Lacibacter sp. H407: one gene and its partner. The protein of the gene in region 2 interacts with the protein of the main gene of each other region in a pairwise test. Links are inferred from orthologs where the notes say so. Each region holds a gene or a part of one and is shown on either strand. Other genes may lie near its edges.

What was found. Proteins that work in one complex are often made in the same cells at the same time.
Region 1: the proteins of mrdA (region 2) and WG989_RS00185 interact in binary tests that used the Escherichia coli proteins (3 or more experiments, as listed by UniProt). The link is inferred for Lacibacter sp. H407 from one-to-one orthologs.

Annotation. Positions count from the first base shown.
Region 1 is NZ_JBBKTU010000001.1:31,419-38,874, reverse strand. Bases 2,080-5,112 are described here. They hold WG989_RS00185 (transglycosylase domain-containing protein), read right to left. Parts: upstream 4,769-5,112; coding sequence 2,390-4,768; downstream 2,080-2,389. Other genes in these bases: porW (type IX secretion system periplasmic lipoprotein PorW/SprE), read right to left, coding at 4,854-5,112; WG989_RS00190 (hypothetical protein), read left to right, coding at 2,080-2,356. In the rest of the region: glmS (glutamine--fructose-6-phosphate transaminase (isomerizing)), read right to left, coding at 27-1,862; more of WG989_RS00190, read left to right, coding at 2,066-2,079; more of porW, read right to left, coding at 5,113-7,456. UniProt on the Escherichia coli protein: Cell wall formation. Synthesis of cross-linked peptidoglycan from the lipid intermediates.
Region 2 is NZ_JBBKTU010000001.1:696,291-704,459, forward strand. The notes cover bases 2,381-5,281. They hold mrdA (penicillin-binding protein 2), read right to left. Parts: upstream 4,928-5,281; coding sequence 2,834-4,927; downstream 2,381-2,833. Other genes in these bases: rodA (rod shape-determining protein RodA), read right to left, coding at 2,381-2,834; WG989_RS02955 (rod shape-determining protein MreD), read right to left, coding at 4,960-5,281. Outside these bases: WG989_RS02930 (hypothetical protein), read left to right, coding at 1-5; WG989_RS02935 (MBL fold metallo-hydrolase), read right to left, coding at 280-1,023; WG989_RS02940 (hypothetical protein), read right to left, coding at 1,105-1,398; more of rodA, read right to left, coding at 1,491-2,380; more of WG989_RS02955, read right to left, coding at 5,282-5,490; rod shape-determining protein MreC, read right to left, coding at 5,487-6,335; WG989_RS02965 (rod shape-determining protein), read right to left, coding at 6,379-7,407; purD (phosphoribosylamine--glycine ligase), read right to left, coding at 7,601-8,169. UniProt on the Escherichia coli protein: Catalyzes cross-linking of the peptidoglycan cell wall. Responsible for the determination of the rod shape of the cell. Is probably required for lateral peptidoglycan synthesis and maintenance of the correct diameter during lateral and centripetal growth.

The sequences.
Region 1 (7,456 bases), 660 kb from region 2 along the record:
AACCGGGAACTTGCAACCAGTTACAGTTATTCAACCGTCACACTTTTTGCTAAATTCCGTGGCTTATCTACATCCAATCCTTTTGCCACACCAATATAATAGGAGAGCAGTTGCAATGGAATTACACTCAATATCGGTGCAACAATTTCATCAGCCTCCGGCACAAACATGATATCGTTGCTCATGGTTGGGATTACTTCATCGTTTTCAGAAACAACGGCAATCACCTGACCTTTTCTTGCTTTGATCTCCTGGATGTTACTCACAATTTTTTCGTAGTAAGGATCTTTGGTCGCAACAAATACAACAGGTAGTTTTTCATCCACCAATGCAATAGGACCATGTTTCATTTCTGCAGCCGGATAACCTTCTGCATGAATGTAAGTGATCTCTTTCAGCTTCAAGGCACCTTCAAGAGCGACAGGGAAATTATATCCACGACCGAGGTATAAGAAATCACTGGCATCTTTATACTTCAATCCGATTTCTTTTACTTTATCGGAATGCTCCAGCAACAGTTTCACTTTATCAGGAATTTCATGCAGTTCATTCAACAGGTGCATATAACGGTCATGCGTAATGGTTCCTTTTTCAAGAGCGATCTTTAAGGCAACCATGGTTAACACTGCTAACTGTGCTGTGAATGCTTTGGTACTTGCTACACCAATCTCAGGTCCGGCATGTGTGTAAGCACCTGCATGCGATAAGCGGGCAATGGAGCTGCCAACAGCGTTCACTACACCAAATATAAATGCGCCTTGTTCTTTTGCTTTGTCAATGGCAACAATGGTATCTGCTGTTTCACCACTTTGCGAAATGGCTATGATCACATCGCCTTTGTTGATCACCGGGTTACGGTAACGAAATTCAGATGCATATTCTACTTCAACCGGAATGCGGCAGAGTTCTTCAAAAATATATTCAGCTACCAATCCTGCATGCCAACTGGTACCGCAAGCGATCATCACAATACGTTGTGCATTTTTCAGTTGCTCCATGTTGTTCTGTACGCCGGCCATGGTAATAGTGCCTGCAACAGGGTCTAATCGTCCACGCAAACAATCATAGATCGTATGCGGTTGTTCATTGATCTCCTTGATCATGAAATGATCATAACCACCTTTTTCAATAGCCGCCAGTTCAAGGTCAAGCTTTTGAATATATGGAGTGATCTTTTCGTTACCGAGATTTTTCAGAATGAGCTCATCAGCTTTTACAATGGCGAGTTCGTAATCATTTACATACACTACTTCTTTAGTATATTCAATAATGGGAGACGCATCGCTTGCAAGAAAGTGTTCATTTTTTCCAATTCCAATTACCAATGGACTTCCTTTACGTGCTGCAATAATGGTGTCAGGAGTATCTTCATCGATCAACAAAATAACATAAGCACCTACTACACGTTTTAATGCAATACGCACGGCTTCTTCCAGCGAGCATTCGTTGTTGGTTTTAATATCTTCAATAAAGTTGAGCAGTACTTCTGTATCGGTATCGCTTTTAAAACTGTATCCTTTTTTCAGCAATTCATTTTTAATGGATACATAGTTTTCAATAATGCCATTATGGATCATCGCCAGCTTTCCGTTGTTGGAAATGTGTGGATGTGCATTCCGATCGCTGGGTTCACCATGTGTTGCCCAACGGGTATGTCCAATGCCTATATGTGAGTGCAGATCTTTGCCAATTGCTTCTTCTTCAAGCTGGGCCACCTTGCCTTTCTTTTTGTAAACGTTCAATCCATTGTTCAGTAATGCCACACCGGCACTATCATAACCACGGTATTCCAGTCGCTTTAATCCTTTCAGTATTACGGGATAGGCTTCCCGTGAACCGATATATCCAACGATTCCACACATATTGATCAGTAGTTTGTTTAGGTTGCAAAGATGCAAAAATATGCCTAAGGGTTGCCCATAAATATTCATGCAGCAGTTTATGCACAGATGCAGCTTTTTACAGCTTTCACATTTCTTTATTAATCAGAAATGCGATTGCAGCATCAATAGTATAGAAAAGGGAGAAAACGAGGCGATTGGTTGATCTGTTAAACGACTGGATCATGAACAACTACATTCACATTGCTGCTATACTTGACCGGCCCGATTTGCTGGAGAATATGGTAGAACAATTAGCGTACCGTCATTACGATTTGGGGTATGGTCAACAGCGTGTACCTCTTGACAGTGAAGCATTGGAAACTTCTTCATCAACTATTTATTTGAGCGGAACGGTGGCATTTGATGAAAAAGGTGAGCACCTGGAAATTCCTTTTATTACAAACTTTCTGTTTACCTGTGTGAAGGGAGCAGATGATGTTTATAAGTTAAGCTGGAGTACATCACTGTCATAAAAAAGCCCCGTAGTTAGTACAGGGCTTTGAGTATTAGTTATTCTTCTTCTTAAACGGCCACCATTTCTTTTTGGTGCTGTCTTTCTTCGGATCGTTTGTTGCCGCAGGTTTTGTTGGATCTTTTTTCGTATCCGGTTTTTTCTCCTCCTGCTTTTTTGCTTCCTGCAATACTTTCTGTTCTTCTGTCAGTTGCGATTCAGGTCCAAGTGTTGCATCGGGCGTAAGGTTCAAGTCACCGTAATCGGAAGATGTTCCGTTTCCTGCATCCGGATTTTCTGCATCAGGCTCATTGCGATACCTGTCTGCAAAGTTTTCGTAATCCATGAACGATTCCACCTTCATGCTTTCCGGTTGTACAAACTTTGCTTCTTTGGTAATGCCCAATGTTTTATCAGCCAATACTTTTTCAAAGAAGTAGCCCCAGATCGGTAAGGCAGTTCGGTTACCTTCGCCCACCATTTTCAGAAACGGATCATCACAACCAACCCAACCACCGGCTAATAACTGTGGCGTATAACCGATAAACCACGTATCGGTATTGCCGTTCGTTGTTCCTGTTTTACCACCAATTTCTCCGGTAAGTCCCATACCACGTAAACGACGTCCGGTACCAATATCAACTACGCCCTGCATCATTTTCACCATAGTGTAGGCAGCAGCTTCACTCATTACTACTTTTTGTTCAGGTGCATAGGTTTGTAAAATATTTCCATTACGGTCTTCAATACGTGTTACATAGATCGGCTGTGTGCTCATACCATTTGTCGGGAACATGGTATAACTCTGCAGCATTTCATATACGCTGATGTCTGCACTACCCAACGCAATAGATGGATAAGGAGGCATTTCACTTTTGATACCTGCGCTCTGTGCAAAATTGATGACACTCTTTACACCGAACTGATTCATCAAATAAGCAGCACCGGGATTGTAGGAATAAGCTAAACAAATTGCCATTGGGCCACCTTTACCTGAGATCATTTTACCACCCAAATTAGTTGGTCCGGCAGGTAATGGTGTTTCAGGTGTAAAACCATTTTCAACAGCATGTGCATACAACAATGGTTTAAAGGTTGAACCTACCTGTCGCTTGGTGTTGATGTTAACGTGATCGAATTTAAAATTCTTAAAGTTTACACCACCTACCCATGCTTTTACTTCGCCGGTAAATGGATCCATCACCATAAAACCAGTTTGAATGATCATTTTGTGATAACGCACAGAATCGTACGGCGTCATGGTTGTATCGGTTTCCCGTTTACTGTTCCATGCAAATACTTTCATTTTCGTTTTTGTGTTGAAGGCTTTTCGAATGTCTTCGTCACTGATTCCGGCAGCGGCCATTTTACGCCAGCGGTCGCTGTCTTTCATGGCACGTTCAATAATATTTTCATGCCCTTTCCAGATGCTGTTGTTTTTGATCCATGGCAAAGTCCAGTAATTTTTTTGCAGTGCACTCATGTGTTTCGATACAGCTTCTTCTGCATACAACTGCATGCGTGGATTGATGGTGGTATAAATTTTCAACCCATCACGATAAATATTGTACGTTTCACCATTTGCCTTTTTGTGTTCTTTTGCCCACTTCTTCATCTGATCACGCAACACATCACGGAAGTAAGGAGCAAGCCCTGTGCTTTCATCTAATTTTTTATACTTCAGGTTGATGGGTTTGCTTTTCAGTTTTTCACCTTCCTCTTCTGTTACAAATTTATTACGCACCATATCGTTGATCACCATATTCCTTTTTTGCATGGCTCTTGGCGGAAACAAACGGGGATTGTATGCATAAGGTGCATTCACCATACCAATCAATAACGCAGCTTCATCTACTGTTACCAGCGATGGTTCTTTCTGAAAAAATGTTTTGGATGCATTACGGATACCGAATACGTTATCACTGTATTCAACGGTATTCAGATAGAGTGCAATAATTTCATCTTTGGTAAAATTGCGTTCAAGTTTTACGGCAATGATCCATTCCTGGATTTTTTGGAAAACCCGCAGTACTTTGTTTTTTGCACGGCCGCCAAACAGGTTCAACGCCAACTGCTGCGTAATGGTAGAGCCACCTCCATCGCTGCCAAACTTCATGACAGCTCTGGCCAACGCACGGCCATCAATTCCGGAGTGATTATAAAAACGTTCATCCTCAGCTGCAACGAGTGCATTCACAACATTTTTTGAAATGTCTTTGTATTCTACGTTGGTACGGTCTTCCATATAGAATTTTCCCATGAGGGTACCATCTGAAGCAATTACTTCGCTGGCTAGCGAAGCGGATGGATTTTCAAGCTCTTCAAGGGAAGGCATTTTACCGAGCAAGCCGAAATTGGCGCCAATTACCAGCACTATGAAAAGTCCGAAGCCAATAAAAAAGGCACGCCACAAATATTTGATTGGTTTACGCATAAGATGAGTATGAGATGCAGAGTAGAGCAAATTCAATACCAGACAAATCTATAACAATTCAGGGAGTACAATAAAGCAAGAAATCTTAAAATTTATCTTTGATGTATTGACGAAGGAAAAGCTTGTATTCCTCCATATTCTTCCTTGTTTTGAGCAATTCGAGGTTGCGGTCGGAAATAATGATGAAACTGTATTTTAGTTCAGGAAGCCATGGAACGATCTGCCGGGCATTCTTTTTCCATTCTTCCATATAACCCAATGCGGTGGTAACATCAGAAAACAGCCCCATTTCCATCCAGGTATTCTCTTTGTCGCCCACATAAATTTTCAACGGAATATCTTCACCGCTGTGTGATGATGAGTTGTAACGTTGGTAAGCCGTTCTTGCTTCTGTTAAATACACTTCATCCACTTCATCAAAATACATCATGACCGTATAAGGATCGGTTGCATTGTAGATGTAAACCATTTCAATTTTTCCTTCTTTCAATGGTTTAATGGCAGTGGTATCCATACCCGGCTTATTACCAATGGTTACTTTACCTGCATTGCTGCGATCATTTTTTTCAAGTTCCGTTTTTTGAATCGGAGCAACAGGCCTTGTTATGTTCGCATTGTTTTGTGTTGGCTGATTGCCGATTCCTATTTTATTAGTTGAATCTTTTTTGATGTTCTGTCCAACCTTATTCACCAGCGGGCCTTCATCAAACGGCATCACAACACTATCTTCCGTTTGGCGTACAATATTGGTGCGGGTGAGATAGTCTTCAATTTCTGTTCGGCGGGTAACTACATCTTTCATCACTGCAGCTTTTTCAGCCATCGGTGTGCCGGGGAAATTTCGTTCAAGATTGGTAAGCGTCAGCATAGCGGCGCTATCATTTTTTTGTTTGATGTGAAAGAGCGATTCAATATAGAGTAACTGTGGTGTCCAGTATGAATTTCCATAAATCGAATCAGCCAATCGCTTTTGTTGCTGCGCTTCATCATATTTACCGGAGAGGAAGAGATCGTAAATAGTTTCGTAAGCAATCGTCTTTGCGTCTTTTACCGGAGCCGTTGGATTTTTCGATGCATTAATTTTCTGTACCAGATCTCCGTTCGGATATTTCTTATTCAACTGATCCTGAAAGTAAGCGGCCTTTTGTTTGTCGCCTGTTTTGGTATAACAGTAATACAGTTCAAACAATACTTCCTGTTCTCTCTCATAATTACCAAAGCGTTTCCATATTTCTTCAAATACAACAGCTGCCTGTTGATAATCTTCCAGTTGATTTTTATAGATCTGTCCCTGATCAAATAATGATTCTGCTATTTGTCTGTTCGATTCGAGTAATAATTCTTCGGTAAGAGGTAAACGTTTTTTCAAACCTTCCACACTTAATTCATCTGCGGGAATTTTATCAGGTTCTATACTCAATACTTCGTTTGCATTACTTGCATATTGTGGTGCCTGCGATGGTGGTTTTGCTGCATCAACCGCATCTTGCCGGCGCCAATTATCAATATTCGGACGGTTGCCCCATCTGCCTTTAAATTCACTAAACCCTCTTGACTTTTGTGCTGCATTATAAAAATACCAGCTGTTACCACTTCCTGCATTGTTGAAGAGGGGAGTGTTATCGTTAGGGTTGTTTGCGGTTTGCGTAGGTGTATAAACAGCTTCTTCTTTTAACCCACGTTCTTTACGGATTTTGCGTGCCAATGATTTCAGGTAAGCATCCATTTCTTTCTCCGGCATTTTTGCAACAGCCTGCAAACTGTCCTGTTGTTTTACAACTGTGATCAGTTCTACCAATCGCTTCAACATTTGTTGTTTGATCTGCAGTTGTGCCGCATTTTCAGCAAAGGCAATATCCTGAAAATTCACACTATCGAGTGAGTTGGAAGCAAGTGTATAATCTCTGCGTGCATACGCCAGATCAGCCAGTTTTACAAAGGCTTTGTTTTTAACCGATGGATTTTCTGTTGTATAAGAAACACTACGTTTCAATAATGTGATAGCTTGTGTTGTATCGCCTTTCTGCAAGGCCATATCGGCTGCCGCATAGAACAATACATCTTCGTATCCATCAAACCGTTCTTTGCGTGACAGCTTTAGCAGATCGGCCAATGTTTCAGTTACTGCATCACCACCTTCTTTCCGTAATAATTGTGCTTCATAAATACGGGCATGGATATATAATACAGGATCAGTAGTGTGCGATTTTGCTTTGTTGAAAAAAGAAGAGGCCAATTCCGGTTGATTGGTTTTTGCATACAACTGTGCCAGTAAATATTCCCAACGTGCCAGTTCTGTTTTATCGGCTGCTTCACCCAACGCATCTTTCAAATAAAATGCTGTGCTGTCCCATTGTTCCTGTTTGTAAAACGTATACGCCTGTACTTCATTCAACTTACCATGCAATCGTTTTGGAAACAGGGGATCTTTTTTCAGCAGGTTGATCAAACTATAGGCTTCCGGATACAGATTGTCTTCTGCATAGGTTCTGGTGAGCCATATCAATGCATCGTTCCGGCTTGGCTGATGAGAGAATGCTTTGTGTACAATGCCGTTCTTTTCTTTTGTTGCAATATTGAGATCACCTTTTGTGGAGCGATCGTTGGAACCCACCACAATAATATATTCGTCCTTATCTTTTGGGAAGAAGTTGTAATTAATAAATTGAAAAATGCGGTAGGCCGAAT
Region 2 (8,169 bases):
ATTAATTTGGAATTTTAATTTCTTATGCTATAAATTTGCGAATAGGTGTTTTTCATAGGTTAGCAACGGCCGACTCTTTTCAGGGTTGGCCTATTTTTTTGCCCTGAAACCTGCGCCAGCAAAGCATTTCAGCTAACCCAAAAAACAAAAAAAGCATGAATGATGTTGCTTGTTCATCATTCATGCCATCTGCTTAATAAGAGGTTTGAATTCCCTACGTTACATAAAAATTGAATATGTAGTAATACGTCTACAAAACGATTATGCTTCAGCAACGAATCAAAAGCTGAATACCGGAGTTTTAAGATCATGATAAAATAAAAATTTCCAGTTCTCTTTTTGACCCTGCTCCCACCATTTTACACGAAGATCAGCAGCAAGCTTTCCATCAAAATCGTACTTGGTTACAAACTTCGTTTTCATTTGGAATAACTGCGGTGCCACATCACCACCAAAGAAAACCGTCTCGTCATTTTCTTTGATCCAGAATGCCTGGTGCCATGGGCTATGTCCGCCTGTCCATTCATAATGGATGTACTCATCAATTACACCGGAGCTTTCGATCAATTGTACTTTATCTGATTCAGCTAATAAACTCACATCATCAATTGCATACGACTTCGAGAGTTTGCTTACTGCAATTTCCAGTTCCTGTTGATTGACGATATAAGTTGCATTGGGAAAACTTAAAAACTGTTGTTGCAATACAGCATCTTCTTTGCTTACACCACCTGCATGATCTTTATGCAAATGACTCATCAATACTTTTGTTACTTCCATGGGATTAATGCCGGCCTGCATCAGATTGTGATGGATCTGCAACGTACCATCGGGCATTGTAAAACCAAGACCAGTGTCAAGTAATAAAATATCTTTTTCAGTGATCACCACAAAGGGTTGTACTTCTACCAACAAACTACCTACAGGTCGGTCTTTGATATTATCACGTTCGGGATCAAAGGGAACAAATTTTTTAGAACCATCTACTGTAAAACTACCTTCAGAAAGTGGAATTATTTTCATGTATACTGTGTTATCATTTCATGTATCCTGTTGTATACAATACAACATTGAGGCTGCAAAGATACAGGCACAGCAACGAAATCAGTTCATAACCAGTTTGGGTGCGCCGATCATGGAATCAAAGATGAAAAGTTCATCCAGTTCATAATGAATGAACTTACTGATGGGAAACCGATCAATGAGTGCGGCTGCTTCCATTTCAGAGGCGGCATTCAACACCACCCATCCCTTACTGCGTACATCGTTTACACAATACGTAACAATCACTTCATCACGCATTAATTCATTTACATATTGGCGATGTCCGGGGATCAATGCCCAAAATTCATCATCGAGCATATCAGGCAAATAAAACGTGCAGAGATACTTTTTCATTTGTTTGTTTTAGCAGTGATCAATCGCTGCAAATACAGCATGAACTAAAACACGATTATGAAACAGCGGGACTTGAAAAAAGTTGATACAGCTTACCGTAACACCATACTTCGGTCAGCATCCAGCCGCAGCATAATAAAGATCAGGATGGTAAATGTAACCAACGATGACCCTCCATAGCTTAATAAAGGTAGTGTAATCCCGATTACGGGCATCAGACCAATGGTCATGCTGATGTTGATCATTACATGAAATAGCAGAATAGCGGCTACGCTGTAGGCATACACACGGGAGAATGTACTTCGTTGCCGCTCAGCCAGGGTAATGATCCGGAACAGGAGCACAAAATACAGGCCCAACAGCAGAGCACTGCCCCAAAAACCGAAACTCTCGGCGATAGCTGTAAAAATGAAATCAGTATGTTGCTCCGGTACAAAATCACCCTGAGTGGTTACGCCTTTCAAAAAACCTTTTCCTAAAAATCCACCGGAACCAATGGCAATTTTAGATTGCTTCACATTGTAGTTATAATCACGTTTTTTTCCGGCTTCCCGTTCTTTTTCAAATTGAGCGATCCGTGCAGGATCCTTCGGAATATAACTTTTACCAAACATGCTCAATACACGTTCGGCCTGGTAAGGTTTCAGAATTTTATCAAACACAATATGGTCAACAAAATATTTAAAGCCCACACATGCGCCTGCCAGCAATACAATAAAAACCATCAAGCCATAATTGCGTCTTATTTTTCGCCACAACACATAACAGGCAATTACAACCGCAGCTGCCATAAAAATGGCATACACAGGAAACGAAAACACAATGGCCGTAACAAACAATACAACAATTGAAAAGCCTGCAATGAGATAAATAGCCGGTAACCCTTCTCTGTACATCACCAGAAAGAATGAAAAATATACCAATGCCAATCCTGTTTCTTTTTGCAAGATGGATAACAATGCAGGACCCAGCGTTAAAGCAAACGCAATTGCATGCGATCGGAAAGTGGTGAATTCAGTTTCTTGCCGGCTTAAATATTTCGCCAATGCAAGTGCAGTAAATACTTTACACAACTCAGCCGGTTGCAAATTGAAACCACCTCCCAATGCGATCCATGATCTTGATCCGCTGATATCTTTCCCAATTACAAACGTGAGTAACATGAGCAAGATACCAGCCATGTACAACAGGTTGGCGATGGTGGTAAAGAATTTACTATCAGTCAATAAAATAAAAACGCCTACCAATGAACTGATGCCGATAAAGAGTACCTGTTTTGAATAATTTTTTTTCAACTCCAGTAAGGATTGAAAAAAAGCATCCCCATCTCTGAACTCTACTGAAAAAATAGCAATGAAACCAACTGTCACCAATGCATAGTATAACAATACGGTGATCGTATCTACTCCTTTCCCTATGGTGGCCTGATTTTCCATTAACTATGAAACGTGTAATTGAATTTCTTAATGACGAACCGATCGGATGGTAAAACAGCCATCATTTTTTCTGTTTGACTATTTTGTTGCGGCTTTTCTGCAGGTACTACTGGAAGCTGTTGCTGTTGCATACCAATTGCCGTTGAATCAACACGCAAACGATTTTGCTTCATACGTATCACTGAATCTTTGATACGTTTGATCGAATCACGTTTGAACAGCTCGTACTTAATACGTGTTGGTGTGATGGTTACATTGCTGATGCGTTCCACTTCTGCTTTTCGTTTATCGCCCGCAATGGAATCCGTTAAAAACTTTTCCATCAACAACGAAGCGATTGGTGCAGCCCATGTAGAACCATACCCTGCATTTTCCACCACCACGCAAATAGCAATCCGTGGATTATCTTTTGGTGCAAACGCCACAAAGAACGAGTGGTTCTGCTGCTTTACATTTCTGAAATAATTTTCTACAGTTCCTGTTTTTGCACACACAGCAAAACCGTCGATGTGTGCATTACGGGCCGTACCATTTGTTACCACCATCTCCATTCCGTCAATTACTGCCTGGTAGTAATCATTGGGAATATGCAAAGGCGAAATTTTCTGACGGTACTTATTCAACACCGTATCTTCCGGCGTTTCGCCGTCAATATTTTTCACAAAGTGTGGCGTGTAATACCAGCCACGGTTAGCAATCAGGCACATGGCGTTGGCCATTTGTAATGGGGTAGCTTGAATTTCGCCTTGCCCAATACCCAGCGATGCAATAGTGCAGGAACTCCAGCCACCTTTTCGAAAAACACGATTGTATCGTGCAGTGTCCGGAATAAACCCGGCATATTCACCCGGCATATCAACCCCAAGACGATGACCTAGTCCGAAGCCGGTCATATATTCTTTCCATTTCAACAATCCTTTCTCTACATCTTTATACGCAGGGTTATCAATGGCCATGCGAAACATATGTGCGTAATACGAGTTGCAGGAGTTGGCAATTGATAAACTCAGGTTTGCAGCATGCCCTGCATTTGAATGCGTGCAGGCAGGCCGACCGCATGGGCCATAACGCCCAAAACAGGCATATCCATAATCCGGTGTGATCAATCCCTCATCCAACGCCACCAATGCACCCAATGGCTTGAACGTTGAACCCGGAGGATACACACCTTGCATTCCACGATTCAGTAATGGCGAGGAAGGATCTAAAAATAAACGGCTGAAATTTTTTCTTGATTCACCACCTGTTAATTCGTTTGGATCATAACTGGGGCCCGATGCCATGGCGATGATGCCACCTGTACTTGGCTCTATCGCCACTACACTGCCCACTTTACCATTCATTAATCGCTCAGCTAGTTCCTGTACTTCAATGTCGATATAGGTATTAAGATGGCGACCGGCTGTTGCAGCTGAATCAAATTCGCCGTTTTCGTATGGACCAATGGGTCGGTTGAAATTATCACGCAGTACATATTGTATACCCCGCTGTCCCATCAATATTTTTTCATAATAACTTTCTAATCCGCTGCGACCGGCAAAATCGCCCATCTGATAAAAATAGTTAGATCGTTTCAGCATGGATGAATCTACTTCACCAATATAACCAAGCAGGTGTGCAGCAGCTTTGTATGGATAACTCCGGATAGGTCGTTCCTGCAAAAAGAAGGCAGGTTGAAACTTGAACAGGTTCTCATTCACTTTTGCATATTGCTCAGGGGAAAGCAGTGGTTCAAAAACTCCCGGACGGTTTCGTGAATTTTTAATGATCGATGTAACAACCCTCTTTTTGAATTCGGCTGTATCAATATTTAAGATGCGGCATAATGCAGATGTATCAACGCCTTTCAGTTGCGAAGGTGTAACCATCAAATCATACATGGTTACGTTATCCAAAATGGCTTTGCCTTTCCGGTCGAAAATAATACCACGGCTTGGATAAACAATTTTGCGGAGGATGGCCTGATCACTCGCCAATTTTGAATACTTGGATGTAAATAACTGCAACGTCATTAATCGTACAAGAATAATGGCGAATACAATACCGATAATAATACGGAAGGTGGTTTGTCGTGACTGATTAAATTCGGCCATAGCCTGTTACTAGGTTTTTCAATAATGGAAGATCAGGTATTGGTTAAAAATTTCTGCTTGCGTATAAAGATAATTTCTATAATGGTAACAAGCAACAAACTTATTACAGTTGACCCGAGTGTTTTTAAAATGAGATATAAAATATTTCCAAACTGGAATGCCTGGATGGTAAATAACAAACCATGATGAAAAAGTGTAAGCACTGATACATAAGTGATGTATTGTGTAAACCCCAAACTTGCTACCGAAGGCTCACGGTAATTAAATTCAACTCCTTGCTGTGGCATTAATAAGTTAATGAGAAAGGGACGCAGGTAACCGATCAATACACAGGCGGCTGCATGAAGCCCCGGCGTTTTTGTAAAGAAGTCAAGACAAATACCAGTAATAAAAGATACGATCAATAATCCACTGCGGCTAAGACTGAACGGCAGCCACAAAATAAACAGGAAATAAATATAAGGAGTGATGTATTGATGCAACGGCGGCACCTGATTGAGTACAAACACCTGCAACAGGATGAATAAAATCAAACGGATAATATTTCGTAAGAGCGTACTCATTTCTTCTTTTTCAAACGGTTTTCAAGTTCCAGTTGTTCATTGCGTTGCAGGTTGGATATCACAAATACATTTTGCAAACGACTGAAATCGTTGGAAGGACGTATCTGCAACAAATAGTTATTACTGCTTTGTTCCGGAATTACTTTTATAATTACGCCAATCATCACACCCGGAGGAAAATCAGAATACTGACTGGTGATAACAGTATCGCCTACTGCCGGTTTTACACTTTTTGGAATATCCCTCAACTGCACCTGCCGGGGGTTTTTGCCATCCCATTCAATACGTCCGCTTTCGCCTGTTTTCTTTAACCGTGCACTGATGCGGCTTTGCTTGTTGAGCATACTCATTACAGTGGCAAAATTATCAGTAGCATCCAATACAACACCCGCTACACCATTGGGTGAAATAACTACCATGCCCGGCTGTACGCCTTGCTTAGTTCCACGATGAATAGTGAAATAGTTATTGGGCTGCGAAACAGAGTTATTTACAACCTCTGCATCCATATACAGGTACTTGCGTTTGTTACCAAGCGTATCAATGGGAATAGAATCAGTGATGATTCGTTGTGAAGTATCGGGGCTTTGAAAATTTTCGGCCAGCTTATTTTGTACTTCGGTTAACCGGCGACGTAATGCTTCATTCTCCTTTTTCAAACTAAAGTAACCGCTTACTTTACTGTACTGGGCTTCAATACTGCCTGTAATTTCACCGGCTGTATCCATATAAGCCGCCTGATGAAATTTGTTGTAGCGGAACAAAAGCATCAGACTGATGACTTCGAGCACCAGGAAAAAAAGTAAGACTGAGAATCGTCTGATAAAAGCAAAAAGATTCCGCACGAAAGGTGGGTTTTATTGGTTCCACCGTTTGTGGATGCTATCATCAGTTGCGCATCACAAACGGGTAGCGATTGTAGTTTTTCAATGCAATACCTGTACCTCTTACCACACTCTTTAGCGGATCATCTGCAATATGAACCGGCAGTTTGATCTTTTGATTCAAACGCTTATCCAGTCCACGTAACAAGGCACCACCACCTGTAATATAGATACCTCTGCGGTAGATATCGGCCGCCAGTTCGGGAGGCGTCATTTCCAAAGCTTTGAGGATGGCTTCTTCTATTTTGAAAATACTTTTATCGAGTGCTTCTGCAATTTCCTGGTAACTCACCATGATCTGTTTGGGAATACCCGTTACAAGATCACGACCGTTTACCGGAATATCATCGGGTGGATTGTCCAGTTCCTTCATGGCAGCACCGATCTGAATTTTGATCTGCTCGGCCGTACGTTCACCAATCAATAAACTGTGGTAGCGGCGAAGTGCTTCCATAATATCAGCTGTAAATTCATCGCCGGCAATACGGATACTCTGATCGCACACGATACCTGCCAACGCAATAACGGTAATACCGGTAGTACCACCACCAATATCAACGATCATATTACCAACCGGTTCTTCTACATCAATGCCAATACCAAGAGCTGCTGCCATTGGTTCATGCAACAGATATACTTCCTGTGCACCGGCCTGCTCGGCACTGTCACGTACCGCTCTTTTTTCTACCTCGGTAATACTGCTTGGTATGCAGATCATCATCCGCCACTTGGGGGCAAACAATGGTTTTTTGGTCAATACTAATTTGATGAGTTCACGGATCATCAGTTCCGCTGCATTGAAATCGGCAATTACACCATCTTTCAACGGACGAACTGTGCGTATACTTTCGTGGGTTTTTTCGTGCATCATCAATGCCTTTTTTCCCACTGCTAAAACGTTCTTTGGATTATTGCGATCAAGTGCTACGATAGACGGTTCATTTACAACAATTTCATCGTTGTGTATAATGAGGGTATTGGCGGTACCCAGGTCCATAGCTATTTCCTGAATAAAAAAGTTGAAGAGTCCCATATTGGTTACTGGAAATTGATTGTTCCGATGCTTGCAAATTTGAGTGAAAAATTTGGAATAACAACGCTAAAACCGTGCCCGTAAGTGTTTTTTCAACAAATTTTTCAAAACATCATCCAACACTTTACCACCTGACTTTTCATTGATGGCAGTAAACAGGAAAAGAAGAGTCGCTCAACTTCGTTTATACGTTTCAGTTAGTATTCAAAAATTCATACCCAATATCGCTGCGGTAATACATTTTTTTGAAGCGGATACTCGACAGTATATTTTTTGATTGTGCCACACAATCAGCTACCTCGTTTCCCATTGATGTTACAGCAAGCACACGTCCGCCGCTGGTTACAATTGTATCTCCTTCAGCAGCTGTGCCGGCATGAAAGATCATGGAACCTTCGACTGTTTGGTCGAGCCCTTCAATTTCATATCCCTTAATATAATCGCCGGGATAGCCACCGCTTACTGCCATCATGGTAACGGCAAAGCGTGGATCCTGTTCTATTTTGACAGTATCAATGGTTCCGTTTGCCGTAGCTGTGAGCAATTCTACCAGGTCGTTTTTAAGCCGCGGAATCACCACTTCTGTTTCCGGATCGCCCATGCGACAGTTGTATTCGATCACATACGGTTCGTTGTTCACCTTGATCAATCCAATGAATACGAAGCCTTTATACACCAAGTTCTCTCTACGAAATCCATTGATGGTTGGCTCTACCACACGATCGATCACTTTTTTCATAAACACATCATCGGCAAACGGAA